3 regions of the Nonomuraea sp. NPDC050451 genome follow, and region 3 is predicted to be linked to each of the others. Evidence: riboswitches for the same ligand, from Rfam matches in the RefSeq annotation. Region 3 holds a riboswitch; each other region holds the start of a gene.
The links. Region 3 has a riboswitch for S-adenosylmethionine ahead of thrC (threonine synthase). Riboswitches for the same ligand answer to the same signal wherever they lie in the genome.
Positions count from the first base shown of each region.

Region 1 (9,566 bases), on a different contig from region 3:
TTGGCCGCTGGGAGATAAGGCAGAATAAAACCCTGCAGGTGCACGGTAGGTCGTTCGGCAGTCGAGGCGAAGGTCTCCGCAATGGTGGACTTTCCGGATCCTGGCGGTCCGCCGAGCAGCACGAGCCTGCCGAATTGTGAAGTGGTGGCTGCGTCTTGGTCTGGCAGTTAAGTGCTCTTCGGGGTGGGAGATATCGACGGAGCTTATCCAAAGGAGATGCCGGAAATCCAAGTGGCTGAGCAAAGAAATTCTTGTTAAGCGATCTCCGGGGTGAGCTGTGTCACTGCTGGTCGCGTGTCGACTGGAGTCGTACTTGACAGGCGCCAGGCCACCACCCCGCCGATAGGGTCGGTGATGCGATTGGCGTGGGTTGCGGTTCCGCCCATATGGCATTGCCTGGAGCAGGGTGGCTGTGAGCTGCTAACGCGGTTTGGGTTTACAGTTCCGCCACAGATGGAAGGCCTTCACTTTGATTAGGGAGAGGGCCTTTTGCTCGTCAGGGCTGTCCCCACGGCTTGAGGAGTTCTTGATCGCGTACGGCCCGGCGTCGGTATGACATTCAACAAGACCCCCTAGAACGGCTATTCCTGAGCTCCCGGCCTATTGGTGCTCGTTGCGAGAGGTATCCATGACGTCCCATACTGATGATCATGACTTTCCCGCACGATTCGCAAGCGATAAGCTCCCGATGGCGCGTGGTCCTCGCCGGCGTGGCGGTCGTCAGCGCCGTTGCGCTCACCCTCGCGGCAACCTTCGGTTTTATCGAGGGCGCGCAGGTCGGACTCGATGACAGCCTCAAGGACACCACGCTGTGGATGTTCCTTTGGGCCACGGCCACGATCGTTCCCGTTTCAGCGGCCATAGCAATCATCGGCTGCGCCGCCGCCACAAAGTGGCACCTGGGTAAGCGACTCGCCCTGCAGCTTCTGATATTCGCCGGTGCGGGGCTCATCTGGTCCACAACGACCGGTATCCTCGCCGAATTGCCCTAGCCGTGCCGAGGATTACCCCGCTGCTGGACCGGATCGGCAGGGCTGAAAGGGGTTCTCACTATGCGAGACCCGTCCCCGCCTATCACGAGGGTCGGGGATCTGTGCCCACACCTGCCGCAGGTCCGTCAGGTCTGTCGCCCCTTCGTCGAGCACGCTTTCGTCCAGGCCAACATCGTTGATCATGGTAGCGATGGCGGACAGGGCGGGCGGCACGGCAGCCTGAACGTCACGGATGTGGTGGAACGTGGTTAGCTGACCGAGGACGAGCCCGGCATGTTCGCCATGGCAGAGCCGGTTCGCCGGATAACACTGGCGCCCAGTGGGGTCTGACCGGAGCCGTCCTCAAATTCCGCGCGCGTCATCAGCAACGGTTGACCTCAACGCCTATGGACCTACCACCTCAACCGCGTTCACCACACCCGCAACCAGGACGATTCCGCCCACCGCCTGATCGCCACCGTCACCCAGCCGAAGCTTCTCAGAGGGCCGGCGAACGAGAGCTGAGACGGGCTTGCAGTACCGGTTTGACGGTAGGCCATTCGGTGGCGACCACTGCGAACATGGCCGAGTCGCGAACCTTGCCCTCCTCGCCGCGCGCCCACGACATGGACCAAGCACGCAGCACGCCCTCAAAGGGAATGCCGAGTCGCTTCAAGGCCCGGCGGCAGCGGTGGTTGCGGGCGTCGGTCTTCAGGTCGACGCGGGCGACGCCGAGCGCGTCGAACGCGTACGACAGCAGCAACAGTTTCGCCTCGGCGTTGATCCCTGTGCCCTGCGCCGAGGCGGCCAGCCAGGTGAAGCCGATCTCGATCGCCCGCAGGCCAGGCCGATCCGGCCACCTGCGAGGATCCCACAGGCCGGTGCAACCCACCGCCTTGCCGTCGGGGAGCCGAACCTGTGCGAATGGGGTCAGCCCGTCGCGGGAGAGTTGAGCCGCCAGGTAGTCCGGAATCTCGTGAGCGCGAGGCACCAGCGTGAAATCGTAGGACGACCGATCCTCCTCGACCGCCTCCGCGAGATCCGGCGCGTGCCGCATCGCCAGCGGCTCCAACCGCACCAGATCACCGGCAAGGACAGGAACATCAAGCCGTACGCTCATCAGCTCTCCCTCATCGTTCCTGGCATTGGCACCTTTCCCGCGGATTTCCCGCCGGGGAGGTTGCCGGACCGTCACAGGGCCAGGTCCCTCGGATCCTCTGGATGAACTACCGAGTCAAGAGCATGCCTGCACAGGCGGACACCGTCAATCCGCCGCAAGGGCTGAACTGGAGCTCCTTCCGGAGGAGTTGCACCCAATGCGGTTTGGGGTTCCGCCCATCCGGGGTTCGAATCCCCGATCCTCTGCGGGCCTTTGAGTCTTTGCGAGTGGTCTCGTGCGGTGAATGGGTTGGCTGACTCCTGGACCGCGGAAATGCGTGGCCCGGGTCGTCCCGGGGCGGGGGAGGGTGGCGGTTAGGGAGTTCTCGCGGAGATGTGTCTTGCCCCCTTAGGCTCCAACCGTGATCACGGTTGTTGACTACGATCCTGCATGGCCCGATCGGTTTGAGGCGCTGCGAAAGGAGTACGCCAAGGCATTGGAAGCCGCTAGTGTGCCGGTGATTTCCATCGAACATGTCGGTAGCACGTCAGTCCCCGGGCTGGCCGCCAAGCCCATCATCGACTGCGACATCGTGGTGGCCGAGCATGATGTCGAGGCTGCCACGGACGTCCTGATCGGCCTGGGTTTCTCGCCGTTGGGCGAGCTGGGAATCCCTCAGCGATGGGCGTTCAAGGAGCCCGCGCGACTCGCCGGGACCAATACCTACGTCATCGTTGACGGGGCGCTGTCGCTCCGGAACCACCTTGCGGTCAGAGACATCCTGCGCGCCGACGAGGAGCTTCGTGACCAGTACGCCGCGGTGAAGAAGCGTGTTGGCGCAACGGCCGCCGACATCGACGACTATGGCCGCGGAAAGAATGCGATGGTGCAGGCAATCCTCGCCGCGGCTGGTCTTACCGATGCGGAACGAGCATCGATAGACAGCAATCAGGTGCCGTCACACGACGAGGTTCCGAGGTGACGAACGGCCGGCGACGCGAGCCTGTGCAAGGCACGCTCCCCGACCGAGCATTTGCACCCACCTAAGCCACCCACCAGGCTGCAATACAAGGCCGTACCGAGCCAATCCCCTGCATTGACGTCAACGATCTCGAACGAGTCCGAACGTCGGTGGGTCACGGAGTGCTGATCTGCGGTTGATGTGCGCTCACCAGGCACAATCAAGTCGTGGACTGTCTGGACCCTCCCCTTCTGGAGGCTGGACTGAGCTTGGTGACTGGTGGTTGTCAGGGGCGGAGTGCTCCACGGCGGTACGGCGATGGGTGTGGCTCGTTCTCAGGGACCCGCTCGCCTGCGCGGACCCGTGACCAGGTAAGTGATCGTTGCGGCGTATCTACGGTTCGCCGTGCCCACCTGCGGAAACTCTCCGCAACATCGCTTCACTCCTGAGGCGCTTCACCTGCGGGTTCAGGACGAACAGCCCGCAGCGCTCGGGATCAGTGTTGCGGCCCCGACAAAGCCACCGTGACTGGAGCCTTCGTCCGCCTCGGCGAGGCTACCGCTCGCGAGCCTTCACCCGGATGCGCTCCGGTCTCCGGCCTCGTGGTAGCGCGCCCAGCCTTCATCGAGAAGTCGGAACCCTGCATCGATGGTTGATTCCGGACTTGCCTCGTGGGTGGCGCTGAGCTGGATCTGCAGGGCGAAACGGACGTAGAAGCGGATCTCGTCGGTCGGCTCCGTGAGCCCGAACTCCTTGGCGATCGCGGCAACCAGGGCGCCCTCATGGCGGAACCACATCTTCTCCGCGTAATCGATAAGGGCCGGTGTCTCTTCCATGAGGGTGAGGATCTGGCGTTGGGGCCCAGACCTCATCGCGGCGATCTCGGAGAGGTAGTGCGCCTTCAGTGCGTCGGAGATTGTAGTCCCCGGCGCCCGGCCGCTGACCGCGGCCACGAGGCGCTCATGCCGTTCGTCCTCGTCGCTGAAGACAAGCGCCTCCTTCTGCGTGAAATGCGTGAAGACCGTCTTGGGTGAGACGTCCGCCTTGTCGGCGATCTCGCGAACGCTGACCCCGTCGAAGCCGCGCTCGAGAAAGAGCGCCGTTGCCGCGTCCAAGATCGCCGCCCGCGTTGCTGCCTTCTTGCGTTCCCGCCGTCCCACGACCGTTCCGTCAACCATGACCAGATCCTACTAGTGCCGAACTCCAACTATATTGACGATAAAAGTAGTCTCGGTATAGTAAGTGTGCGAGTGAAGCTATTGGGTGGCTGGCATCCCCATGCTGCGTCGACTCGGCACGAACCCGTACCGACCCCGGCGCCCAGCGCCGACACCGGAAAGGACCATGACTATGGCTGGCAACATCAATCCGCTCTCGAGCCTCGAGCGAAACGAACCCGCGAACGACGCAAAGCCTGAAGCGCTCGTCGCCGACGCGCGCCAGCCTTGGCAGCGCCGAACCGCGGGAGCCTTGCTCATCGCGGGGCCGATGATCTTCTTGCTCGCCGAGTTCATCGCCGCTGCGGCATGGACGGATCCGCCCTACAGCTACACGTACCACTTCATTAGCAATCTCGGAGTCCACGGGCCCTCGACACTGTTTGGGCAGTACATGTACTCACCGCTGGCATGGGTGATGAACACCGGCTTCTTCCTGTTCGGGATCATGATTCTGGCCGGTGTGGCTGTGCTGCGCGGTCTGCTCGGTTGGCACCGCTGGGCAGCGCTTGTGCCCGCGACGCTGCTGGCCGCCGGCGGCGTCCTGCTGGGATTGTTTCCCGGATCCGGCGAGGCGATGAACGACGGTACCGGTGACTTCCATGCCTTGGGCGCCTTGGCAGGCTTCGTCGGCGCCAACGTACTGGCCATCGCGCTCGGGAGCATGCACCGACGCGTCGGGCTCTCACTGAAACTCGGGCGGACGCTGGTCACGGTTGGCGTGATCGGTCTGGTTTCGATGGTGGCCTACTTTGCCGACCTCATCTCCGGGGCCAACGTCCTCGTCGGCCTCATCGAACGCGGCGCCGTCCATCCGTTCCTGCTCGGCCTTAGCTGCGCGGGAGTTGCCATCTGGCATGGGTGTAGCTCCGTAGTGACTGGTTTGATCAAGCGCTGAGGGTGTATTCGTCCTGGTGACGGCGGTGGTGGACACGCTGGTTCTCGCGCTCGACGTGGAAGATCCAGTACTGATCGAGATCGTTGTTGGCGATCAGGGCACGGAGCTTCAAGATGGCCTCAGCCCCCGCCAGTCCCCACCGTGCTCCGGTGATGTCCAGACGGTCGCCGATCAGGTAGCGGGCACTTCCCTCCACGACGCCGGTGGCGATTGGCCAGCCCTGCTCCAACGCCTGGTCGTAGCGGAGGAACGCGCGGTGGCTGGTCAGATAGCGGGCCGCGACGGACAGAGCGTCACCTCGGTCGGTCGTGCGGGCCTTCAGATCGGCGATCACCTGGCCGAGGCGGCCGGCCAGCAGGGCGAGTGCCCAGCCGGCGACGCGTTGCTCGGCGGCCGGGTCGTCGGCGGTGTGCAGGCAGCGGGCCGCGCGCCAGAGGTATTCCAGCACGTGGATCAGGTCGCAGACGATATGGATGCGCGCGTGGCGGCGTTCGGCCTCGGCTTGCAGCAGCTGGATCTGGTGGTGATCGCCGTCGGCCAGCACCACCCAGGTGCGCGCGTGCAGGCTGTCGCGGGCCTCGGCCTGGTCGAACATCACCGCGATCACCTGCTCGGCGGAGCAGGTGACCGATGCGTAGATCCACTTGCCGGACGCACGCGGCCCGGCCCGCACCGGCCGGTCGCCGCTGCGTTCGCCGAGGCTGATCACATCGTGCGGGCGGCGGGGCGCGGGCACCGCGTCGTAGACCACCGCCAGGGTGGCCATGCGTTTGCGGTAGGGCTTCTCGCCGGAGGCCAGGCGGGTGCGGAAGCGTCCGCGGTGCCGGGCGGCGGCCTGGCGGGTGGCCGGGCGCAGCGCCTCGGGCCGCATCACGATGCCCTTGCCGTCGGTGCTGAGCACCAGCAGCTCGGTGGCGGTGCGCGGCAGCGGGACGCGGGCGGCGTAGAAGGCCTCGACATCGGCCGCGGCGGCGACGACCAGGTCCTCGATCTGCCGTTTGCCGATCACATTCCCGCACCGGTCGATGATCGCGGCATGCGCAGCGTCGAACGAGCCGCGCACCGCCTCAGCCACCGCCAGCCGCGCCAGCCCGTGGCTGTGCCGGCCCGCAGGTAAGGCCAGCACCTCATCGGCCGGATACCGGTTGCGCCGGCCAGGGACGCGCAGTGCGCAGCGGCGCACCGCCACCGTGCCCACCACCGTGGCCAGCAACCGGTGGTGCCCCTACTCCAGCCGCCCCGGCGGATGCTCGGTCGCCAGGTGGGCCTCCTCTCGCTCCGCGCGTAGATCCAGGTGATCCTGCAGCAGTTGCCGCACCAGCCGGCGGCCCCGCCCCTCGCACAGCACTTCCAGCTCGGCATGGGACAACTCGCCCGTGACCGGATCGGCCAGCTCGGTGAGCAGAAGATCGAAGAATCCCCTCGAGGTTGCAAAGCAGTCAGCTCTGACCGCGCTGTCGTACGGTGTCATCGGCTCTTCCTTGCTGGCGGGCTCGTTCGGGTCGCACCTTCGAACCTCCGGCAAGCAAGAGCCACCACCAACCACCACCACCGGCACAACACGGTGACGAGCTGGCACCGCCCGCCCCGCCTTCTTGCCCTCTACTGGGCGACCTGCCGATGGACCTGCTCGGTCAGGGCAAACAGCCCGGGCTCATCCTGGGTCAGCCAGCCTCGTTCCACCAGCCGCCGCAGCTTGCCCCGCAGACCCTCCACCGCAACGGCCGACTCACCACGCCCCAACGCTGCCGAGATCTTCCCCGCCCGCACCGCCCGCCCGGCATCGGCCAGCACCTCCAGCACATCCCGATACGCCCGCGGCAACACCGAAGGCTCCAGACCCCCGTGCCAAGGCGGCACCGTCACCACACCCCGCCGCACCACCTCGGCATCGCTGTCCTGACCCTTCTGCCGTGTTACGGCGGCAACGGCATCCCCGCCATCCGGCACGGGATCGGCGGCGAGCCGGCCCTCCCCGCCCAGGATCTCCTCCACCACCTCTTGCGCGATCAGCAGCCGTGACAGCCGGTCCTCCTCGGCCTCCAGCCGCGCCCGCACCTCGGCGAGCTGCTGGCCAAGCTCCTCGACGGGCTGCCGGGCTTCGGCCTGCCGCCGCGCCAGTTCCTCTAGCAACGACCCCATCGCCACCACCGCCTCGCACGCCTGCACCCACGGTAGAAGCCGGTAACGCGATCAAACAGCCAAGACAGCGAACGCCCAGCTCAGCAACTCACTGAAAAAGAGCTACACCCTACGGCGATGGGGTGGCCCTGAGCACGTTCTCCACGCCTCTGGGAGACTGGGTGCCTGTGACGCGCTCTGACCTGGCTCGCAGGATTCATTCCGCAGCTCATCTCACCGGCCACTTCGTGCTTCGCTCAGGACGTACCGCCACCGAGTACTTCGACAAGTACAAGTTCGAGGGCGACCCCGTTCTGCTGGATGACATCGCTCGGGCGATGACTCCCCTGGTCCCGGGGGACATCGAGGTGCTGGCCGGGCTTGAGATGGGCGGGATCCCGGTGGTCACCGCTCTCGGCCGGCACACTGGCCTGCCGTGTGCGTTCGTTCGTAAACAGGCCAAGACGTACGGGACCTGTCGTTTGGCCGAAGGTGCGGAGGTGGAGGGGCGGCGGGTTCTGGTGGTTGAGGACGTCGTCACCAGCGGTGGTCAGATCGTCCTGTCCACCGCTGAGCTGCGGAGCCTGGGGGCACAGGTCAGCGAGGCATTGTGCGTCATCGACCGCGAACAGGGAGGTGCGGAAGCGCTGGCCGCAGAAGGCATCAGCCTTTCATCGTTGTTGACCGCGACCGACCTGCGCACAGCGAACTGAGCCGCCGGGCCCACAATGTCTGCCGTGCCAGCGCACAGATGCAGCCTCTGCCGATCGCAACGACGTGGTTGTGATCTACGAGCTGCGGCCTGGACAAAGCGAGGTACGACGGCTAAGGCGTTCCGAAACGTCGCGAGCCCCCTCTCTACGATCGTCACCCGTCTGGGCAGGCAGAACAAGACTGTTTCTTTGGTCGGTGCCGTCGCCATGCTGTAACCGTGAACGCCATAAGCAGCGAGGTCTGGGATCCGTTCGGCACTTTGCACAACGCCCTGTGGATCGGAGGGGGCCAATGGGCCGGTAAATCCACGGTCGCCAGGCTGCTCGCCACCCGGTACGGGCTGACCGCCTACCACTACGACTACCACGACGCACGTGCGCACAATGACCGTCGGATAGCCCGTCGCGTACGGCTTGGCGAGCCCATCGCGGATCCTGACCCGGACGCCCTATGGGTGAACGCCAGCCCTCAAGAGATGGCCGACGAGACCCTGGCCGGCTTTCCCACGCGGTTCGAATGGGCTTTGGATGACCTGCGTGGCCTGGTTTCGGGGCGACCTGTCATTGCGGAAGGCTGGGGACTGCGTCCCGAACTGGTCGCTCCCATCATCGACTCACCCTGGCGAATGATCGTCATGGTGCCTAGCGAAGAATTCCGCCGGCGTCAGGTCCGCGAGCTGCCCCGTGCCGCCGCCGTCAATCACCGAGTCAGCGACCCTGATCGGGCACAGCGCAACCGACTCGCCCGAGACGGCCTCGTCGCCGACGAGGCCGTCCGCTCCGCTCGCCGCTTGGGCATCCGGGTTCTGGAGGTAGACGGGTCCGATGACGCGGAGGCTGTGACAGACATCGTGGCCGATCACTTCAGCTCCTATCTGCCGCTTACGGACGTCTACGGGTCTTGACCACGCGGCCCCGTCTTCCGATCGCTTTCCGGCGGAGACCGAAGGTTCAGGCCAGCCGACCGTTACGCGCCGAGTCTGTGCCGTACGTAACGGGGATCGGGGGTGTCGAACTCCATGCCGTTCTCGTCGAGGGCGTTGTAGATCGTCACCCGGCCGTTCGCGAAGATGAAACTTACGGCCACCATGCCCTGCGCCATATCCTGTCCCGCCCATTCGAGAAGTTCCACGCCTTGCAGCCGCTGCCCTTTCAACGCGGCCGACTCGCCGGGTACGTCCTCTCGCCACGCGAGCCGGAATCCCTCCCCCGCCCAGTCCAGGGGCTGAGCGAGGTCAACGGTGTTCCACGTGATCGAGAGTTCATCGAATCTGTGGTGAACGATTTCGACCTGCTCGCCCTCGAAATCCAGCAGTACCAGCCCGTCGGAGAACCATGCGTCCTCGTCGAGGTCCCACACGAGCATGACCCGGCTCAGCCCCCGGCCTTCCAGCCTGGCCAGTCTGTGACCATGAGCGGCGGCGACAGCTGAGGTGCCCCTCATCCACGTCGGCTTGTAGCCGGTTATCCCGAAGTCGAACATCTGGCAATGATGTCAAGCGCCGACGCCGAAGGGAGTATCAAAGGGCGCTCTCCGCGAATGCTCGAAATGCCTCCAGCATCTCGGCAAGATTGAGAGGGCCGCA
Region 1 is NZ_JBITHZ010000024.1:173,520-183,085, reverse strand. Features, by position in the region: gene ACIBI9_RS46045 (AAA family ATPase) at 1-122, opposite strand, end outside; gene ACIBI9_RS46040 (hypothetical protein) at 651-992, shown strand; gene ACIBI9_RS46035 (GNAT family N-acetyltransferase) at 1,471-2,091, opposite strand; SAM riboswitch class I at 2,099-2,199, opposite strand; gene ACIBI9_RS46030 (GrpB family protein) at 2,492-3,052, shown strand; gene ACIBI9_RS46025 (TetR/AcrR family transcriptional regulator) at 3,604-4,209, opposite strand; gene ACIBI9_RS46020 (DUF998 domain-containing protein) at 4,382-5,146, shown strand; partial or broken gene ACIBI9_RS46015 (ISKra4 family transposase) at 5,136-6,617, opposite strand; gene ACIBI9_RS46010 (hypothetical protein) at 6,749-7,315, opposite strand; gene pyrE (orotate phosphoribosyltransferase) at 7,456-7,980, shown strand; gene ACIBI9_RS46000 (hypothetical protein) at 8,199-8,885, shown strand; gene ACIBI9_RS45995 (hypothetical protein) at 8,948-9,463, opposite strand.
Region 1: it holds a riboswitch for S-adenosylmethionine, as region 3 does, so the genes downstream of both, ACIBI9_RS46035 (GNAT family N-acetyltransferase) here and thrC (threonine synthase) in region 3, are expected to answer to the same signal.

Region 2 (9,566 bases), on a different contig from region 3:
GGGCGCGGGAGAGCGCCAGCGCCACCTGGCGGTCGTCGTCGGACAGGTAGCGGTTGCGGCTCGACAGGGCCAGGCCGTCGGGCTCGCGTACGGTCGGCGCCCCCAGGATCTCGATGGGCAGGTCGAGGTCGGCGACCATGCGGCGGATGAGGGCGAGCTGCTGGGCGTCCTTCTGGCCGAAGACCGCCAGGTCGGGCTGGACCAGGTTGAACAGCTTGAGCACGACCGTCAGCACGCCGTCGAAGTGGCCGGGCCGGAAGGCGCCCTCGACGATCGAGCCCATGTGGCCCGCGGAGACGCTCACCTGGCGGTCGGGCGCGTACATCTCAGCGGCGTCCGGGTGGAAGACGACGTCCACGCCTTCAGCCCGGCACACGTCCAGGTCGGCGTCGAATGTACGGGGATAGCGTGAAAAATCCTCGCTTGGACCGAATTGCAGGGGGTTGACGAAGATGCTGACCACGACCTGATCGGCGCGGACGCGGGCCTGCCTGATCAGCGACCTGTGCCCCTCGTGCAGCGCGCCCATGGTGGGAACGAGAGCCACCTCACCACCACGACGCGCCTTGACCAGGTCTTCCCGACCCCTGGCAACGATCAGTTCCATAACAGCCCTCCGAACGCGACGTTCACGTCCATATATTGCCCCCCAGCGCGTCGAGGAGCCGCTCCGCCTCCTCCGGTTTGAGCAGCCCCGCGGCCAACGCGCGGTCGGCCGTGAGCCGGGCCAGCGCGATGTAGGCGTCGGCCGCCTCGGGCGCCGCCAGGATCAGCGCGTCCACGTGCTTGCGCACGGTGCCGGCGTCACCGCGGACGACCGGGCCGGTCAGCCCCGCGATGCCCAGCCGCAGCACGTTGTCGAGCGCGGCGCCGAGCAGCGGGCCCAGCATCCGCCCCGGATGCTCGACGCCGATGCGCCCCAGCAGCTCCTGCGACTCGGCGATGAGGGTGACCATGTGGTTGGCGGCCCCGGCCAGCGCCGCGTGGTAGAGCGCGCGGTCGGCGTCGGCGATCCAGACCGGCTCGCCGCCCATCTCGATCACCAGGGCCTCGGCGATCGGCCGCAGCACGTCGGGGGCGGTCACGCCGTACGAGATGCCGGTGAGCTTGTTGAGGTCGTCGTCCCTGCCCGTGAAGGTCATCACCGGGTGCAGCGCGAGCGGCAGCGCGCCGGCCTTGGCCGCCGGTTCGAGCACGGACAGCCCGTACGCCCCGCTGGTGTGCACCAGCAGCTTGCCGTTGAGGTCGGCTCCCGTCGTGGCCAGCCCGTTGACGAGGTCGGGCAGCGCGTCGTCGGGCACGGTGAGCAGGATGAGCTGGGCCGCCGCGACCACCTCGTCGGGCCTGGACGGCTTGACGCCGAGCCGGTCGGCCGCCCATCGCTGTGAGTTGTCCGACACCCCGCTCGCGGCCGCGATCCGGTGCCCGGCCTGAGCCAGTGCGGCACCGAGGGCCGAGCCGACCTTGCCCGCCCCGAGTACGCCGACAGTCAGCCGTGCCGGGCGATCCCCTGCGTCCATGACGTCACACCCCTGTCGACCTGCTGATGAGAAGCCTGACGGGCGGACTGCCGCCCTGGCCTCAACCAGGCACGACGAGCAGGGCTCCGGTCCGACGAGCAGGCTTCTGTTGTGGCACTGCCGACCAGCGTAACGGCCTCTCAGGGCTGCGGACTGTAGGGCAGGTCCCGCGACTCGCCCGGGGGCTCCTCCGTGACCGCGGTTTTGCCGCCCGTTGAGTTAACGACAAATGCGACAAGGGCATACAAAACGTGCACCCCCTGTCGGAAGAGATGAGGAGAGGGGTTTCATCGCATGGCAGCGGGCGCCGAGTCCCTTCATCCAGGACCCGACGCCCGCAGGATGGGACCTCTTTGGAGGTGCGACCGGCTGGCCGCTCGCCGACCGACCAGCCGGAGTTGGAGCCCGGGCCGGACGAATGCCGGCCCGGGCTCTTTCTTCTTTCAGTGGTGGCTCGGCACGTAGGCGTTGGCGCCACCCTTGCAGCCGGCGAACGCGGCGCCGATGACGGCCACGGCGTTGCCACAGACGTTGATCGGGATCGCGATGGGAAGGTGCAGCTGGTTGCCGCCGAGCACGCTGCCGTTGCCGCTGGTCGTGTCGGCGTGCGCCGGGGCCGCGAGCGACAGCATGGCGACGGCTCCTGTGACGACCATGACCTTCTTCAGCACGAGGGCTCCTCTCAGTTTGGCGGCCCGGGGCCGCTGGTGCTTGCTCGGGAGCGGCCGGTCGCACCAAACGAGGGATGACGCAACGCGACTGCTCGATGACATTAGGTAAACGTACCGCAAGTCGGCGACAATGAGTAGCCAAATGATGACGATGCGTGTCACACGAAAGTCATGAGATAGTCCTGGACATGTGGCTCACCTGGCGCGCCGCGATGGAGCGTGCGCTGTACGGCGAGGAGGGCTTCTACCTTCGCGAACGCCCTTCAGGCCACTTCCGGACCTCGGTCAGCGCCTCCCCGGCGTTCGCCGACGCGGTGCTGGCGCTGCTGTCGGAGGTGGACACCGAGCTCGGCGGTCCTGACGTGCTCGACCTGGTCGACATCGGCGCAGGCGAGGGCACGTTGGTCGCCCAGGTGCTGGAGGCCGCCGAGCCCGCGCTGCGCGACCGGCTCCGCGTCACCGCCGTCGACCTCTCCCCCAGGCCGGAGGGCCTGCCCGAGCGGATCGCCTGGCGGCGGAGCGTGCCCACCGGCATCACGGGCCTGGCCGTCGCCAACGAGTGGCTCGACAACGTGCCGCTCGACGTGGCGGAGCAGACCGCCGACGGGCCGCGCCTCATCATGGTGAACGTCCGCACCGGCGAGGAGCGCCTCGGCGAGCCGCTGCCACCGGACGACCGCGCCTGGCTCGACCGGTGGTGGCCGCTGACCCGGGTGGGCTCGCGCGCGGAGATCGGCCGCCCCCGCGACGAGGCGTGGGCCTCTGTTGTGGGACGCCTCACAAAGGGCCGAGCGATTGCCGCGGATTATGCACACCCTGTGGATAACCGGCCCCTCTGTGGCACGTTGACCGGTTACCGCGACGGTGCGGTCGTTGCCCCGATCCCCGATGGGACCTGCGATATCACGGCTCATGTCGCGCTTGACGCGTGTGCCGAGGCCGGGCGCCAGGCCGGCGCGATATCCACAGCCTTGTCCACACAGCGCGACGCGCTGAGGGCTTTGGGGATCACCGGCACCCGGCCCCCGATCGACCTGGCCCGCACCGAACCGCGTGCTTACATCCGGGCGCTGGCCAGGGCGTCGGAGGAGGGTGAGCTGATCGACCCGGCGGGGCTCGGCGGGTTCGGCTGGCTCAGCCAGCGGCGGTGACCTCCAGCGACCGCAGCCCTCTGATGATGTAGCCGGGCTTCCAGCTCGGCTCCTCCCGCAGTTCGAGCTTGGCCGCCCGGTCCAGGAGCGCGCCGTACGACTCCATGAGCTCGATGCGGGCCAGCGGCGCGCCCAGGCAGAAGTGGATCCCGGCCCCGAACGAGATGTGCGGATTGTCGACCCGCCCCACGTCGAGCCGGTCGGGGTCCTCGAACACCGCCGGGTCGCGGTTGGCCGAGCCGAACAGCAGCGCCACCTCCGACCCGCGCGGGATCTCCACGCCGTGCACCTCGATGTCCTCCAGCACCCAGCGCTCGAACATCTGCAGCGGCGTGTCCCAGCGCATCACCTCCTCGACGGCCGTGGGCAGCAGCGAGCGGTCCTCGCGCAGCCGCGCCAGTTCGGAGGGGTTGCGGAACAGGGCCCACCAGCCGTTGCCCGTCACGTTCACGGTGGCCTCGTGGCCGGCGTTGAGCAGCAGCACGCAGGTGCCGACCAGCTCGTCCTCGGTCAGCTCGTCGATCTGCGCCAGCGCGCTGACCAGGTCGTCGCCGGGAGCCCGGCGGCGCTCCGCGGCCAGGGCCTTGAGGTAGTCGGCGAACTCCGACGCCGCCCGTACCGCCGTGTGCTGGTCCTCGAGGCTCGGGTTGAGCTCGTACATGCCGCAGATCTCCGCCGACCATGGGCGCAGCAGGTGGCGGTCGGCGTGGGGGATGCCGAGCATCTCCGCGATCACCGTCACCGGGAGCGGCTCGGCGACCTCGGCGAGGAGGTCGCCGCCGCCCTTCTCCACGAACGCGTCCACCAGGCCCTCGGCGATGGCGCGCACCCGGGGACGCAGGGACTCGACCATGCGCGGCGTGAACGCCTTGGAGACCAGCCGGCGCAGCCTGGTGTGCACCGGCGGCTCCACGTCGAGCATGCCCGCCCTGATCACCCGCCAGAACGGCTCCTGGAACTCCGGCTCCGGCGGCCTGCCGAACTCCTCGTGGGTTGCCACATGGAGGTAGGACCGCCCCAGGCGGCGGTCTCTGAGCAGGGCGTTCACGTCTGCATGACGTGAGATCAGCCACTGGTTCGTCGGCTCGAAGTAACTGACCGGCGCCTCGCGCCTCAGCTCGTCGTACACCCGGTACGGGTGAGCCACGAAATCCGGATCCCAAGGGTCAAATCGCACTATTTCATCTTATGGAGTGGCATCCTCCTGTGGCGCCGGTCGCTTGCTCCGCATCCGGATGTTCAGCAGCTCGACGACGAGCGAGAACGCCATCGCGAAGTAGATGTAGCCCTTGGGGATGTGCTGGCCGAAGCCCTCGGCGATGAGCACCACGCCGATCAGCACCAGGAACGCCAGCGCCAGCATCTTGATGCTCGGGTGCCGGTCCACGAACCTGCTGATCGGCCCCGAGGCGAACAGCATCACCAGCACCGCCACCACGACCGCCGCGATCATCACGCCGAGCTCGTCGACCATGCCGACGGCGGTGATGACGGAGTCGAGCGAGAACACGATGTCCAGCACCATGATCTGGACGATCACCGCGGCGAAGGAGGCGGCCGCGGCCTTCTTGCCGTCCTTGCCCACGGGGCCGTCCATGCTGTGGCCGATCTCGGTGACGCTCTTGCCCAGCAGGAACAGGCCGCCGAGCAAAAGGATCAGGTCGCGTCCCGATATTTCGTGACCGAAGACGGCGAACAGCGGCTCGGTGAGCTGCACCACCCACGACAGGCCGAGCAGCAGGAGCAGCCGGGTGATCAGGGCCGCGCCCAGCCCCAGCACCCGGGCTCTGTCCCGTTGTTCGGGAGGTAGTTTCCCGGCCAGGATGGAGATGAAGATGATGTTGTCGATCCCCAGCACGATCTCCAGGGCGACCAGGGTGAAGAAACCGATCCAGATTTGAGGGTCGGTCACCCAGTCGAACATCTGCGCACCTCCATGACACGTGGGCGGGATTTCCGGTAGCAACGAGTCAGGGGGCGAATAAGTTCACCGACTTGCGATCGGTGGCGGGGATTGGGTTATAGTCTGCGCCGTAGGTCATGAGTGCCAGCGACAAGCCCCGGCTAGCTGGCCGGCAACCCTCGCGTCCGCGGCGGGGTGCCCCGGGTGAAGACCTGGTCCGCCACGAGGTGTGGCGGGCAAGCGCGGGCTCCATGGCTGCTTCCAGGGGTCCGATGACCCTGAGGGAGATGTGCCGTGTCCACGTTGACGATCTTCAGCTCCGTCCCCGCTCGCGCCGCCGAGGCGGTTCCGGCCGCCACGAGCAGGCCGATCCCCGCCGTGCTCGGGGCCGATCTCGAGGTGCCGGTCAAGGGCGGCAGGCTCGTCGGCTACGCCAACCTCGACTACGCCGCCAGCGCCCCCTGTCTCGAGCCGGTCAGCGCCGCCGTCAGCGCCGCGCTCCCGGCCTACTCCAGCGTCCACCGGGGCGCGGGCTACGCCTCGCAGCTCACCACCGCCCGCTACGAGCAGGCCCGCCACACGGTCCGGGCGTTCGTCGGGGCCCGCCCGGACGACGCCGTGATCTTCACCCGCAACACCACCGACGCCACGAACCTCCTGGCCCGCTGCCTGCCCGCCGGCACGACCACCGTGGTCTTCGACACCGAGCACCACGCCTCCCTCCTCCCCTGGCAGAAGTCCGTACGGCTGGCGCCGCCCGCCTTCCCCGGCGAGGCCGTCCGCGCCGCCGACGAGGCCCTGGCCGGCATCGAGGGGCCCAAGCTGCTCGTGGTCACCGCCGCCTCCAACGTCACCGGAGAGCTCTGGCCCATCGCCGCGCTGGCCCACGTCGCGCACCGGCACGGCGCCCGCATCCTGGTGGACGCCGCCCAGCTCGTACCGCACCGGCGGCTCAACCTGACCGCGCTCGACCTGGACTACGTGGCCTTCTCCGGGCACAAGCTGTACGCGCCGTTCGGCGCAGGGGTGTTGGTCGGGCGGCGGGACTGGCTCGCGGAGGGCGAGCCGTACCTGAAGGGCGGCGGCGCGGTGCGCGCCGTGGGCGACGGCACCGAGTGGCACGACGACCCGGAGCCGCGGCACGAGGCGGGCACCCCGAACGTGCTGGGCGCCATCGCCCTGGCCGCCGCCTGCGACGCGCTCACGGCCACCGGCTGGACCGCGCTGGTGCGGGAGGAGGAGCGGCTGATCGCGCGCCTGCGCTCGGGGCTGGCCTCGATCGAGGGCGTACGGGAGCTGTCGCTGTGGGGGGATGACCACCCGCGCGTCGGCATCGTGTCGTTCACCGTGGACGGCTACTCGGCCCGCGAGGTGGCCGAGGTGCTGTCCAGCGAGTACGGCATCGGCGTGCGCGACGGCAAGTTCTGCGCGCACCCGTTCGTCCGGCATCTTCTTGGAGAGACCGACGGTGGGTGTGAGGACGGGACCGCCTCCGCGGTGCGGGCCTCCATCGGCATCGGCACCACGCAGGAGCACGTGGACCGGCTGGTCGAGGCCCTGCGGGACCTCGTGAACCGCTAGACGGCGTCGGAGCGGTTCGGCGGCTTGCGGTGCGGCGGCGGCTCGTCGGAGACCAGGGCGTCGATGTCCCTCATGTCGTCGTCGTTGACCACGCCGGCCCGGTGCTCGGTCGGCTGCCTGGGCACCCGAGGCGCCTCGGCGGTCGGCCCGGGCGTCGCGGGGCCGGCGGTCCTGGTCGTGACGTTCGACGGCTCCGGACGCTGCGGCTGCGTGGCGCCTTCCTCCTCGGCGGCCCGGCGTGCCTTGCGGCGGCCGAACATCGCGGCGAAGATCCCGTCGATCCCGATCCGGCCGCCCCCGAGCGCGAGGAACAGCAGGGCCAGCGCCCCGAGCGCGCCGGGCAGCTCCCAGCCACCGGCGCTGGACAGCACCCCGTGCCCCGCGTGCACGTACGCGATGGCGCCCAGCATGTTGACCAGCAGCAGGAGCCCTACAAGGCGTACCAGCAGGCCCAGGATGAGGAAAAGGCCGCCGACGGTCTCGATGACGGTCGCGAACGCGGCGGCGAGCTCCGGCATCGGGATCCCCATGCCCTTGAACGCCTGCCCCGTGGCGCCAAGGCCGCCTTGCCACTTCTGCGCGCCGTGCGCCACGAAGATCACGCCGGTCACCAACCGTGCGATCAGCACCGCGACATCAAACACAACTCTCTTCATGGTGTTATCTCCCCCCGTTCCTGGTATTCCTCCCCGTGTCCGAGTTAGGGATGCGTTTCCGTACCATTCCTTGACCCGGCCCCGCCCTGGATCGGCAACCGGCGCGGTGGCAGCATTGCCATATGACGGAACGTGTGGTCGGGATCGGCGCGGGTGCGAAAGAGCTGGCCACCGAGGACATGATCCTCAACATCGGCCCGCAGCATCCGTCGACCCACGGGGTGCTCCGGCTCAGGCTGACGCTCGACGGCGAACGCATCACCGCCGCCGAGCCGATCATCGGCTACATGCACAGGGGCGCGGAGAAGCTGTTCGAGGTCCGCGACTACCGTCAGATCATCATGCTGGCCAACCGGCACGACTGGCTGTCGGGGTTCGCCAACGAGCTGGGCGTGGTGCTCGCCGCCGAACGCCTGCTCGGCATGGAGCCCCCGGTCCGGGCCGTGTGGGCGCGCACGTTGCTGGCCGAGCTCAACCGGGTGCTCAACCACCTGATGTTCCTCGGCTCCTATCCCCTGGAGCTCGGCGCGATCACGCCGCTGTTCTACTCGTTCAACGAGCGCGAGCGCATCCAGGCGGTCATGGAGGAGATCTCCGGCGGCCGCATGCACTACATGTTCAACCGGGTCGGGGGCCTCAAGGAGGACCTGCCGCTCGGCTGGCTCGACCGGGTGTCGGAGGCCGTCGCGGAGACCCGCCGCCGCGTGCCCGACATCGAGAACCTCATCCTGCACAACGAGATCTTCATCGCCCGCACCAAGGGCGTCGGCGTGCTCTCCCGCGAGCAGATCACGCAGTACGGCGTCAGCGGCCCCATCGCCAGGGCCTCCGGGGTGGACTTCGACCTGCGCCGCGACGACCCGTACCTCGCCTACCCCGAGCTGCCCGTGAAGGTCGTCACGCGACAAGCCGGCGACTGCCACTCCCGGTTCCAGGTGCTGTTCGACCAGCTCAAGATCTCGCTCGACCTGGCCGACGCCTGCGTCGAACGGCTGCGCTCGCTGCCTCCCGGGCCGATCAACCAGCGCCTGCCGAAGGTGCTCAAGGTGCCGGAGGGTCACACGTACGCGTGGACCGAGAACCCCCTCGGCATCAACGGCTACTACCTGGTCTCCAAGGGAGACAAGACCCCGTGGCGGCTCAAGCTGCGCTCGGCCTCGTACAGCAACGTCCAGGTGCTGCGGGAGATGCTGCCCGGCCACCTGGTCGCCGACATGGTGGCCATCCTCGGCTCGATGTTCTTCGTCGTGGGTGACATCGACAAGTGAAAGTCGAGCGCGACAAGTACGTCGACTGGCTCCGCGCCCTGAGCCTGTGCGTCGTGGTCGTCTGGCACTGGGCGTTCACCATCCTGCAGTGGAAGCCGAGCGGCCCCGAGCCCACCAGCCCGCTGGGCTTCACCTCGGGGCTGTGGATCCTGACCTGGCTGCTCCAGGTGCTGCCACTGTTCTTCTACGTCGGCGGCCACGTGCACCTGCTGTCCTGGGAGCGGGCCAAGGCACGCGGCGTCGGCATCGGCTCGTTCGTCTGGCGGCGCATCCGCGCGCTGGCTTTACCCGCCCTGTTCCTGTCCGGCGTGTGGATCGCCATCGGGGCGGTCGTGACGTTCACGTTCCAGGTCGACTGGATGTGGCGGGTGGTGCTGCTGGTGCTCAGCCCGCTGTGGTTCCTGGGCGTCTACCTCGTTCTGATCGCGCTGCTGCCCGTGGCGCTCTGGCTGCACCGCCGCTATGACGTGCTGACGCTGATCTGGCTCGGCGGCGCGTCGCTGGTGGTGGACGTGGTGCGCTTCCGGTACGGGGTCGACGGGGTCGGCTGGCTCAACATGATCATCGTCTGGGGGCTCGCCCACCAGGCCGGGTTCTTCTACGACCGGATCGTCATCCTGCCCAGGCGCTATGACGTCGCGGTGCTCTGGACGGGGCTGTTCGCCCTGTTCGGCCTGGTCTACTCGGGCATCTACCCGGGCTCGATGGTGGGCGTGCCGGGCGACAAGTGGTCGAACATGGCGCCGCCCACGTTCGTGATCGTCGCCCTGCTGCTGTTCCAGGTCGGGCTGGTGGAGGTGCTGCGGCCGTCGATGG
Region 2 is NZ_JBITHZ010000007.1:328,410-337,975, forward strand. Features, by position in the region: gene panC (pantoate--beta-alanine ligase) at 1-607, opposite strand, end outside; gene ACIBI9_RS24555 (DUF2520 domain-containing protein) at 630-1,520, opposite strand; gene ACIBI9_RS24560 (chaplin family protein) at 1,964-2,191, opposite strand; gene ACIBI9_RS24565 (SAM-dependent methyltransferase) at 2,380-3,342, shown strand; gene ACIBI9_RS24570 (cytochrome P450) at 3,326-4,519, opposite strand; gene ACIBI9_RS24575 (TerC family protein) at 4,529-5,266, opposite strand; SAM riboswitch class IV at 5,379-5,494, shown strand; gene ACIBI9_RS24580 (aminotransferase class V-fold PLP-dependent enzyme) at 5,540-6,826, shown strand; gene ACIBI9_RS24585 (DoxX family protein) at 6,823-7,482, opposite strand; gene ACIBI9_RS24590 (NADH-quinone oxidoreductase subunit D) at 7,605-8,750, shown strand; gene ACIBI9_RS24595 (acyltransferase) at 8,747-9,566, shown strand, end outside.
Region 2: it holds a riboswitch for S-adenosylmethionine, as region 3 does, so the genes downstream of both, ACIBI9_RS24580 (aminotransferase class V-fold PLP-dependent enzyme) here and thrC (threonine synthase) in region 3, are expected to answer to the same signal.

Region 3 (9,566 bases):
GGTGTTGAGGACCACGGTCTCGGCCTCGGGGTCGAGCCGCCCGCTCTCGGCGAGCTTCTTCAGCACGCCCACGGTCACCCCGCCCGCGGTCTCGGCGAAGACGCCCTCCGTCGAGGCCAGGAGCTTGATCGCGGCCACGATCTCGGCGTCCGTGACGTCCTCGACGGCCCCGCCGGTGCGCCGGGCGATGTCGAGCACGTACGGCCCGTCGGCCGGGTTGCCGATGGCCAGCGACTTGGCGATGGTGTCGGGCTTGACCGGCTGCACGACGTCGTGCCCCGCCTTGTACGCGGTGGAGACCGGCGAGCACCCGGCCGCCTGCGCCCCGAAGATCTTGTACGGCGTGTCCTCGACCAGCCCCAGCTGCACCAGCTCGCGGAAGCCCTTGTCGATCTTGGTGAGCTGCGAGCCGGAGGCGATGGGGATGACGATCTGCTCGGGCAACCGCCACCCGAGCTGCTCGGCGATCTCGTACGCGAGCGTCTTGGAGCCCTCGGCGTAGTAAGGCCGCAGGTTGACGTTGACGAATCCCCACTTGTCACCCAGCGGGTCGCCGATCAACTCGGAGCAGAACCGGTTGACCTCGTCATAGGTGCCGTCGATCCCGATCAGCTTGCCGCCGAACACGCGGGCCATGGCGATCTTGGCCGCTTCGAGGTTGGCCGGGATGAACACGCACGCCTCGAGCCCGGCGCGCGCCGCCGCCGCGGTGACCGCGCCCGCGAGGTTGCCCGTGGAGGAGCAGGAAAGGGTGTGGAAGCCGAAGTTACGCGCCGCCTCGACGGCGATGGCGACGACCCGGTCCTTGAAGGAATGGGTGGGGTTGCCCGAGTCGTCCTTCACGTACAGGTTCTTGAGACCGAGTGCGCGTCCGAGGTTTCCGGCCTTGACCAGTTTGGTCCAACCGGGGTTCATATTGGGCTTACTGGCGACGTCAACCGGGACCGGGAGCAGCGACCGGTAACGCCAGATGTTGGCGGGACCCGACTCGATGTCGGCGCGGGTCACCGTACCGAAGGAATAGGCCGCTTCGAGCGGCCCGAAACACTCCAGACACGCGAAGCTCGGACCGAGGGGGTAACGTGTGCCGCACTCGCGGCAGGACAGACCGACAGCAGGACCAAAGTCGAGCGACATGAAGCGAGGCCTTCCCTCATCTTCGCCCGCGGCCACCTTGACCGCAGACCGGAATTGGCACCTTGTCCCGGTCGGCCTCGCCAGGTCGCGAGTCTCAAGCCGGGAGGGTTGCCGGGGCTTCGCAGGGCCGGTCCCTCCACCCCTCTGGATGAGCAATATTCAGTTGTTGAAAAGGACTCTACCCGCCCATGAGGCCGAAATGGCCACCCATCTCAAGATGCGAGACGTGGCGTCTCAGCGATAATCATCACCCAGCACTCCCTGCACGTATTTGCGGGCCTGGTGAATGCGCGACTTGGCGGTGCCGAGCGGGATGCCGAGCTGTTCGGCCACCTCGTTGTAGTCGAGCTGGACGATGTCGCGCAGCACCAGCGCCTGCGCCAGGTCGGGCTTGTCGGCCTCCAGCGCCTCCATCGCGTCGAGCAGGTCGAGCCGCGAGCCCGCGATCACGCTCACCCGCGCCACGTCGGGCTTCTGCGTGGGCAGCTCGTCCGAGCTCTGCTCGGCCGCCCGGCGTTTGAGCGACCTGTACGTGGTGCGCGCGCAGTTGGCCGTCACGATGTGCAGCCAGGTGCTGAACCGCGCCCGGCCCTCGAACCGGCCGATGTTGCGCGCCACGGCCAGCAACGTGTCCTGCGAGGCTTCCTCGGCATCCTGGTGATAGGGGAGGATCCGGGCGCAGTGTCGCATCACATCGGGCTCGATCCGCGCCAGGAGCTCGCCAAGTGCGCGATGATCTCCTCCTGCGGCCGAGCGGGCGAGTTCCTCGGTTAGCTCATCTAGCGCCATAGCTGGGATCCTATGGGCGAAGGGAGCGTAGATGAACAGCGTCCTGGTGGCCTCCAACAGAGGACCCGTTTCCTTCACCGTCTCCGACGACGGTGAGCTGACCATGAAACGCGGTGGCGGCGGCCTGGTCTCGGCGCTGTCCGAGGTGGCCAAGAAGGACGGCGTGCTGTGGGTGTGCGCGGCGCTGTCCGACGGCGACCGCAGCGCCGTGCGCCTGGTGCCCGGCGGCCGGATCGACCACGCCGGCTACGACACGGGCCCGCTGCGCATGCTCGACATCCCGCCCGCCACCTTCCACCGCGCCTACAACGCCGTGGCCAACTCCACCCTGTGGTTCGTCAACCACCTGCTCTACGACATCCCCAACTCGCCGAACTTCGGCACGAGGTTCGAGCGCGAGTGGGAGTCCTACCGCGACTACAACGGCGCGTTCGCGCTGGCGCTGGCCGAGGAGGCCGGCCACGGCGCCCGCGTCATGGTGCAGGACTACCACCTGACGCTTACCCCGGCGATGCTCCGCGCCGAGCGGCCGGACCTGCGCATCGCCCACTTCAGCCACACCCCGTGGGCGCCCCCCGAATACTTCTCCCTGCTGCCCGACGAGGTGGTCGGAGAGGTCCTGGAGGGCATCCTGGGCGCCGATCACGCCGGGTTCCTGGCCGACAGGTGGGCGCAGGCGTTCATGGACTGCTGCGAGGCGCTGCTGGGCGCGGAGGTCGACCGCGTGGGCCGCAGCGTCACCCACGAGGGCAGGACCACCCGCATCGGCGTGCACAGCCTCGGCGTGGACGGCGACGCGCTGTGGGAGCGCGCCGTCGAGCCCGACGTCGAGTCGCACATGACCGCCCTCAGGGAGCAGGTGGGCGACCGGCGGCTGATCGTCCGCATCGACCGCACCGAGCTGTCGAAGAACATCGTGCGCGGCCTGGTGGCCTACCGCGAGTTCCTCGCCGCGCACCCGGAGTGGCACGGCAAGGTGGTGCACCTGGCGTTCGCCTACCCGAGCAGGCACGATCTGCCCGAATACCGCGAATACACCGCGTCGGTGCTGCGCTGCGCGCAGGAGATCGAGGACGAGTACGGCACCGAGGACTGGGACCCCCTGATCCTCAACGTCAACGACGACTACCCGCGTTCGCTGGCCGCGTACCGGATGGCCGACGTGCTGCTGGTCAACCCCATCCGCGACGGGATGAACCTGGTCGCCAAGGAGGGCCCGATCCTGTCCACGAGGTGCGCGCTCGTGCTCTCGCGCGAGGCGGGGGCGGCGGCGGAGCTGGGCCCGCACGCGCTCGTGGTCAACCCGTACGACATCAGCGGCACGGCCGCCGCGCTGCATGCGGCGCTCGTCATGCCGGAGGACGAGCGCCGCATGCGGCGCGACAAGCTGCACGCCGCGGCCACCGCGCTGCCGCCGCAGAAGTGGCTCGCGGCCCAGCTCGACGCGCTGGCCGAGATCTGAGCGCGATCAGGTCCAGTCGGCGTTCTCGAGCGCGTCGGCCAGCCCCGGCGTGTTCCACTGGTCCACGATGAGGATCTTGCTCTGCGGCAGGTACCACTCGCGCTGCGTGAAGCGGAGCAGCACCTTCGTGGTCGAGCCCGAATACTTGACGCACTCCGACTTCCAGGCGTTGTAGGCGGCCTTGTGCCCCGCGCCGACCTGGCGCAGGCCCCTGGTGACCTTCGGGCCGATGACCTCGCCCCACTTGTCGTTGAACGGGCACGGCTGCACGTCGCTCGCCGTGTAGAAGGGCCTCTTGCCGGTGTACGGGCCGAACCCCTCGGCGCCGCGCTTGATGGACGAGGGGCCGAGCACGTAGAAGGCGTCGCACTCGGGCGTCCCCCAGCCCATGGGCTTGCCGCACTTGCCGGTCACGATCTGGACCTCGTCGCCGATGCGGTGGACCTGCCACTTGATCGGGATGTAGAGGGTCAGGCCCTTGCGCAGCTTGACCGCCTGGGCGGGCGCGGCGTGCGCGGGCAGGGAGGCCGCGAGGAGGGTGGCCACGGCCACGGCCGCGGCGGCGAGGTATCGCTTGTGCATGCGCTCGACCCTAGAGAGCACGACTTGCAGCTCAGTCATGAACGGCTGAAAGCCGCCACAAGCTCCTCCAGCAGCGCGACGACGCCGTCGGGGCCGTCCACCACGATGTCGGCCCGTTCGGCCAGCTCGGTGACCTCGGCGGAGCCGCTGCACACGGTCACGCCGGGCAGCCCCGAGAGGCGTACGGCCTCGAACGCGGCCAGGTCGCCGAGATCGTCGCCCACGAACATGACAGACCTGGCGGCCCGCTCCGCCAGGAACAGGCTGAGCGCCTGCCCCTTGTCCATGCCCGGCGGCCGCAGCTCCAGCACGAAGCGTCCCGGCTCGACCACCAGGCCGTGCTTGCCGGCCAGCTCGGCCAGCGGCTCGCGCAGCCTGGCCAGCGCGCCCTCGGGGTCGGGGCTGCGCCTGGTGTGCACGGCCACCGCCCGGCCCTTGTCCTCGATCGTGACGCCTTGCAGGCCCAGCGACTCCAGCAGCAGCGGCAGCTCGGCCTCGGCCCGAAGCACGCCCGGGGGCGGAGGGGGCCCGGAGATCTGCCCGGCCTCCCAGCGCTCGAAGCCGTAGTGCCCGAGCACGACCAGCCGGGGCACGTCGGCCAGGCCCCGCCCGAGCTCCAGCGCGGTGGCCGGCGGCCGGCCGGTCACGATGGCCACCGCCAGTACGTGGGCGCCGAGCTCGGCCAGCACCTTCGGCGCCTTCGGATGGATCACGGCCTTGGCGGGATCGGGCACGATCGGCGACAGGGTCCCGTCGAAGTCGAGCCCGATCACGGCGCCTGCCGGGTCGTCCAAGATCGATTTCATTCCAGGGATGTTCCTCACGCGGCTGCCGTACCCAGCCGTCAGGGACGCATGCCGAGTCTCCTGGCGGCGCGGTCCCGCTGACGGGTGGACCGTAACCTGCGCAGCCTCTTGACCAGCATGGGATCGTGCTCCAGCGCCTCCGGCCGGTCGATCAACTCACCGAGCAACTGGTAGTAGCGAGTGGCGGAGAACCCGAAGCTCTCCTTGATGGCCTGCTCCTTCGCGCCCGCGTAGCGCCACCATTGGCGTTCGAAGGCGAGGAGCTCGAGATCGCGTTCTGAGAGGGGTTGGCCGGACGTCTCCTGGGCAGCATTGTCACCGCTGAGCGGTGCTCCCATGGTGTCCTCCTCGGGAAAGGTGCGTGCGACGACTCCGCACGCACGCGGCCCGTGGCCAATCGTAATGTGCGAAGTGCGGCTGTTCACGGCGTATTGAGAGACGTACAGTCACGAAATGTGACCTCAGTAATCACGCTCCTCACCGACTATGGACTCGAGGACGGCTATGTGGCGGCGTGTCACGGAGTGATCGCCGGAATCGCCCCCGAGGCGCGGGTGATCGACGTGTGCCACCTGATCCCCTCGGGTGATGTACGGCGCGGCGCGGCGATTCTCGCCCAGACCATCCCCTACCTTCCCGTGGGCATCCATATCGGCGCGGTCGATCCCAGTGCGGGCGGCGCGCGGCGCGCGGTGGCCGTGGAGGCGGGCGGGCGGGTGTTCATCGGTCCTGACAACGGGCTGCTGTCGTGGGCCGTGCACGCCAGCGGCGGCGCCGAGGCCGCCTATGCGATCAGCAACGAGGAGCACTTCCTGCGGCCGGTCTCCCCGACCTTCCACGGGCGCGACGTCTTCTCGCCGGTCGCGGGGCGGCTGTGCGGCGGGCTGAGCCCGTCGGACCTGGGGCCCGAGGTGCCGGTCGGCAGGCTGGTGACGCTGCCGGCGCCGACCTCGCTGCTGCGCGAGGGCTCGGTGGAGGGCGAGCTCGTCTCGGTCGACCGCTACGGCAACACCCAGCTCTCGATCGCGGCCGGCGACCTGCACGCGCTGGGCGTGCGGGTGGGCGACACGCTGGGGGTCTGGCTGGGCCGGCGGCAGCTCTCGCTGCCCTACCGGGAGACGTTCGCGGCGGTGCCGCCAGGGGAACTGGTGGCGTTCGCGGACTCGGCGGGGCTGGTCGCGATCGCGGTCAACTCCGGTGACGCAGCGCAGCGGCTGGGGCTCCCACCTGGCGCGCATGTCCGACTATCCCCTACTTCGTAGGACGAAGACACACAGATCGGAATTACTCCGCGTATCGGTCTGTTTACCGAAGCGTCGGAATGAGTCAGCGGTCACGTGTCAGAATGCAACGCGCGGGCGTCCCTCCCCTCCCCTCCAGAGGTCGACGTGTACCAGCTGTCCATCGTGCTGCTCTCCATAATGTCCGCGATCTGGCCCGCGCCGGAGCCGCCCGTGTCAGAGCGCTGGCACGCGTGGCCCGTCTCGCAGATCTTCCCGGCCACCCTGCCCGGGGTCAGCCCGTCGGGGGCGCGGGTCACGTACGTGCTGGCCGGGGTCGCCCCCGAGGCGCCCTGCCGGACGGCGTTCCAGCCCGCCGCCGTCCGGCGCGGCTGCCGCGTGGCCCTGCGTGCCACGTACGCCGACAGCACGCAGACGTTCGTCGCCACCGTGGGCATCGCCGTGCTCGACACGCCCGGACGCGACTACTACCGCGTGGGACGGCCCGCGACCGTGCGGCCGGTGGCCTTCCCCCGGGGACCGGCCGAGCGCTTCGGCGAGCGGCAGTACTTCACCGGGGTGGTGCTCAGGTCCGATCAGCGTTACGTGGTGGCGACGGCCGCCGGATACGCCGACGGCCGGCCGTACCAGCCGGGCGACCGCCTCGTACCCCGGCTGCGCGCCACGGCGCGGCAGCTCGCCACCGAGTTGCACCGGGCGCTCACCCGATGAGCAGGCTCGCCGTCGTCTTCCTCGTCACCGCGCTGGCGGTGGGGACCGTCCCGGCGAGCGCCACCGACGACGTGGGCGAGGCCGCCCGGGCGGGACAGTGGCAGCTCGCCGCGATGCGGTTGCCCGAGGCGTGGCGGTCGAGCAGGGGCGAGGGCGTGATCGTCGCCGTGCTCGACACCGGCGTGAACGGCCGCCACCCCGACCTGGAGGGCGCCGTGATCCAGGGGCCCGACCTGACCGGGACCGCCAAGGGCCTATGGGGGCGGCACGGCACCGCCATGGCCAGCCTGATCGCCGGGCGCGGGCACGGCGACGAGCACAAGGGCGGCGTGATCGGGGTGGCGCCGGCGGCCGAGGTGCTGTCCATCCGGGTCACGCTGGAGAACGGCGACCCGCTGCGCGAGCAGCAGCGCGCCGGCGGGCGGGACGCGCTGGCCAAGGGCATCCGGTACGCGGTCGACCACGGGGCCGACGTGATCAGCATGTCGCTGGGCGGCGGCAGCGGCGCGTGGGAGGGCTCGCCCTCGGAGGAGGAGGCCATCCAGTACGCCATCGCGCGGGGCGCCGTGCTGGTGGCCTCGTCGGGCAACGACGGCGGCACGGCCAACAGGAAGAACTTCCCCGCCGCCTACCCCGGGGTGATCGCCGTGGGGGCGGTGGACCGGGAGCTCAGGGTGGCCGCGTTCTCCAACCGGCAGGACTACCTGTCGGTGGTCGCGCCGGGCACGGAGATCGTCACGGCCGACGCGCGCGACTCGTACGTGGTGAGCGACGGCACCAGCTCGGCGGCGGCCATGGTGGCGGGCATCGCGGCCCTGATCAAGTCCGCTTACCCCGGCATGTCGCCCTACCACGTACGGACGGCCATCGAGCTCGGCACCCGGCGGCAGCCGGCGGACGGCCACAGCCCCGCCTACGGGCACGGGGTGGCCAACGCCCTGCTCGCCCTGCAGGAGGCCGCCCGCCTGGACCCGCCCGGCGCCGGCCTCGCCCGCCCCGGCCCGTACTTCGGCGACGGCCCCCCGCCCGCCTCCCGGGGGCCGGTGGTGGCGGGCATGGTGATGCTGGCGGCGGCGATGTCGGCCCGCATCCTCGTCCGCCACCGCAAACGCCGCCCCTGACCCCACCCGAAGGCCCGCCGACCGAGCCCCCAACCCCGGCACCCGCACCCCAGCCCCCTCCCGGCCGGCCCCTCGCCTCCCCCAACCGCCCTTCTCCTCCGAGTCTTCTCCCGAAGGACCGAAGGGACGTCGGTGGGCCACCCGCGCACCCACCCGGGCAACGGGACGTCGGCGGGTCGCCAACCTAGCAAGCGCTTGTGCGATACTGGCGGCATGACGTTAGCGATCGAGGGCTGGTTCGCCATCGACGAGGACGGCGTCTTCCTCCTGGGCACCAGCTGCACGACCTGCGGCACCGTCACCTTCCCGCCCCGCACCGGCCTCTGCCCCAACCCGCGCTGCGACGGCACCTCGATGGAGACGATCCGCCTCCCCCGCCGCGGCAGGGTGTGGTCGTACACGAACGCCTGCTATCCACCGCCCACCCCCTATGTCGCCGCGGATCCGTACGTGCCGGTGACGCTGGCCGCCGTCGAGCTCGCCGAGGTGGGGATCGTGGTGCTCGGGCAGGTCAAGGGCCTCACGGTGAACGAGCTGGAAGTGGGCATGGAGCTGGAGCTCACCGCCGGACCGCTGTCCGACGGGCCGCTGGTGTGGATGTGGGAGCGAGTCTCATGAGCATTGTGGTGCTGGGCGTCGGGATGCATCCGTGGGGCAAGTGGGGCAGGCCCTTCCTGGAGTACGGCGTCGCGGCCGCCCGCGCCGCCCTCCAGGACGCCGGGGTGGCGTGGACCGACGTGGAGTTCGTGGTCGGGGCGGACACGATCAGGAACGGCTACCCGGGCTTCGTCGCGGGCGCCTCCTACGCGCAGGCGCTGGGCTGGTCGGGAGCCAGGATCGCCTCCTGCTACGCGGCCTGCGCCTCCGGCGCCCAGGCCGTGGACATCGCCCGCACGCGCATCCTCGCGGGCCTGTGCGACGTGGCGCTGGTGGTCGGGGCGGACTCGACCCCGAAGGGCTTCTTCAAACCGGTCGGCGGCGACCGCCCCGACGACCCGGACTGGCTCCGCTTCCGCCTGCTGGGCGCCACCAACCCCGCCTACTTCGCCCTGTACGCCCGCAGACGCATGGCCGTGCACGGCTCGACGCCGGCCGACTTCGCCGCCGTCAAGGTCAAGAACTCGCGGGCCGGCTCGCTCAACCCCATGGCCCGCTACCGCAAGCCCGTCACCGCCGAGGAGGTGCTGGCCTCACCCCTGGTCGCCGACCCGCTGCACCTCATGGACATCTGCGCCACCTCGGACGGAGGCGCGGCGGTGGTCCTGGCCTCGGAGTCCTACGCTCGCCGCCGGGGCCTGCGGGCTCCGGTACGCCTGGCCGCGGTCTCCACCGTCACCCCGACCTTCCCCAGCACGATCCTGGAGCTGCCGAACTTCGCCACCGACTCCTGCGCCGCCGTACCGGCCCCTGAGAGGCCTTTCAGAGCCGCGATCGCGCACGCGGCGTACGAGGAGGCAGGGATAGGACCCGAGGATGTCTCACTGGCGGAGGTGTACGACCTCTCGACGGCCCTGGAACTCGACTGGATGGAGGACATCGGCCTGTGCTCGCCAGGGGAGGCGGCCAAGCTGCTGCACGACGGGGAGACGGGCCTCGGCGGCCGGATCCCGGTCAATCCCTCGGGCGGCCTGGCCTCCTTCGGCGAGGCGATCCCGGCCCAGGCGATCGCCCAGCTCTGCGAGCTGACCGTCCAGCTGCGCGGTGACGCGGGCGACCG
Region 3 is NZ_JBITHZ010000067.1:1,425-10,990, forward strand. Features, by position in the region: gene thrC (threonine synthase) at 1-1,137, opposite strand, end outside; SAM riboswitch class I at 1,151-1,292, opposite strand; gene ACIBI9_RS65255 (RNA polymerase sigma factor) at 1,372-1,926, opposite strand; gene ACIBI9_RS65260 (trehalose-6-phosphate synthase) at 1,958-3,388, shown strand; gene ACIBI9_RS65265 (hypothetical protein) at 3,395-3,970, opposite strand; gene otsB (trehalose-phosphatase) at 4,006-4,776, opposite strand; gene ACIBI9_RS65275 (DUF3263 domain-containing protein) at 4,815-5,114, opposite strand; gene ACIBI9_RS65280 (S-adenosyl-l-methionine hydroxide adenosyltransferase family protein) at 5,232-6,038, shown strand; gene ACIBI9_RS65285 (hypothetical protein) at 6,114-6,728, shown strand; gene ACIBI9_RS65290 (S8 family serine peptidase) at 6,725-7,849, shown strand; gene ACIBI9_RS65295 (Zn-ribbon domain-containing OB-fold protein) at 8,063-8,467, shown strand; gene ACIBI9_RS65300 (lipid-transfer protein) at 8,464-9,566, shown strand, end outside.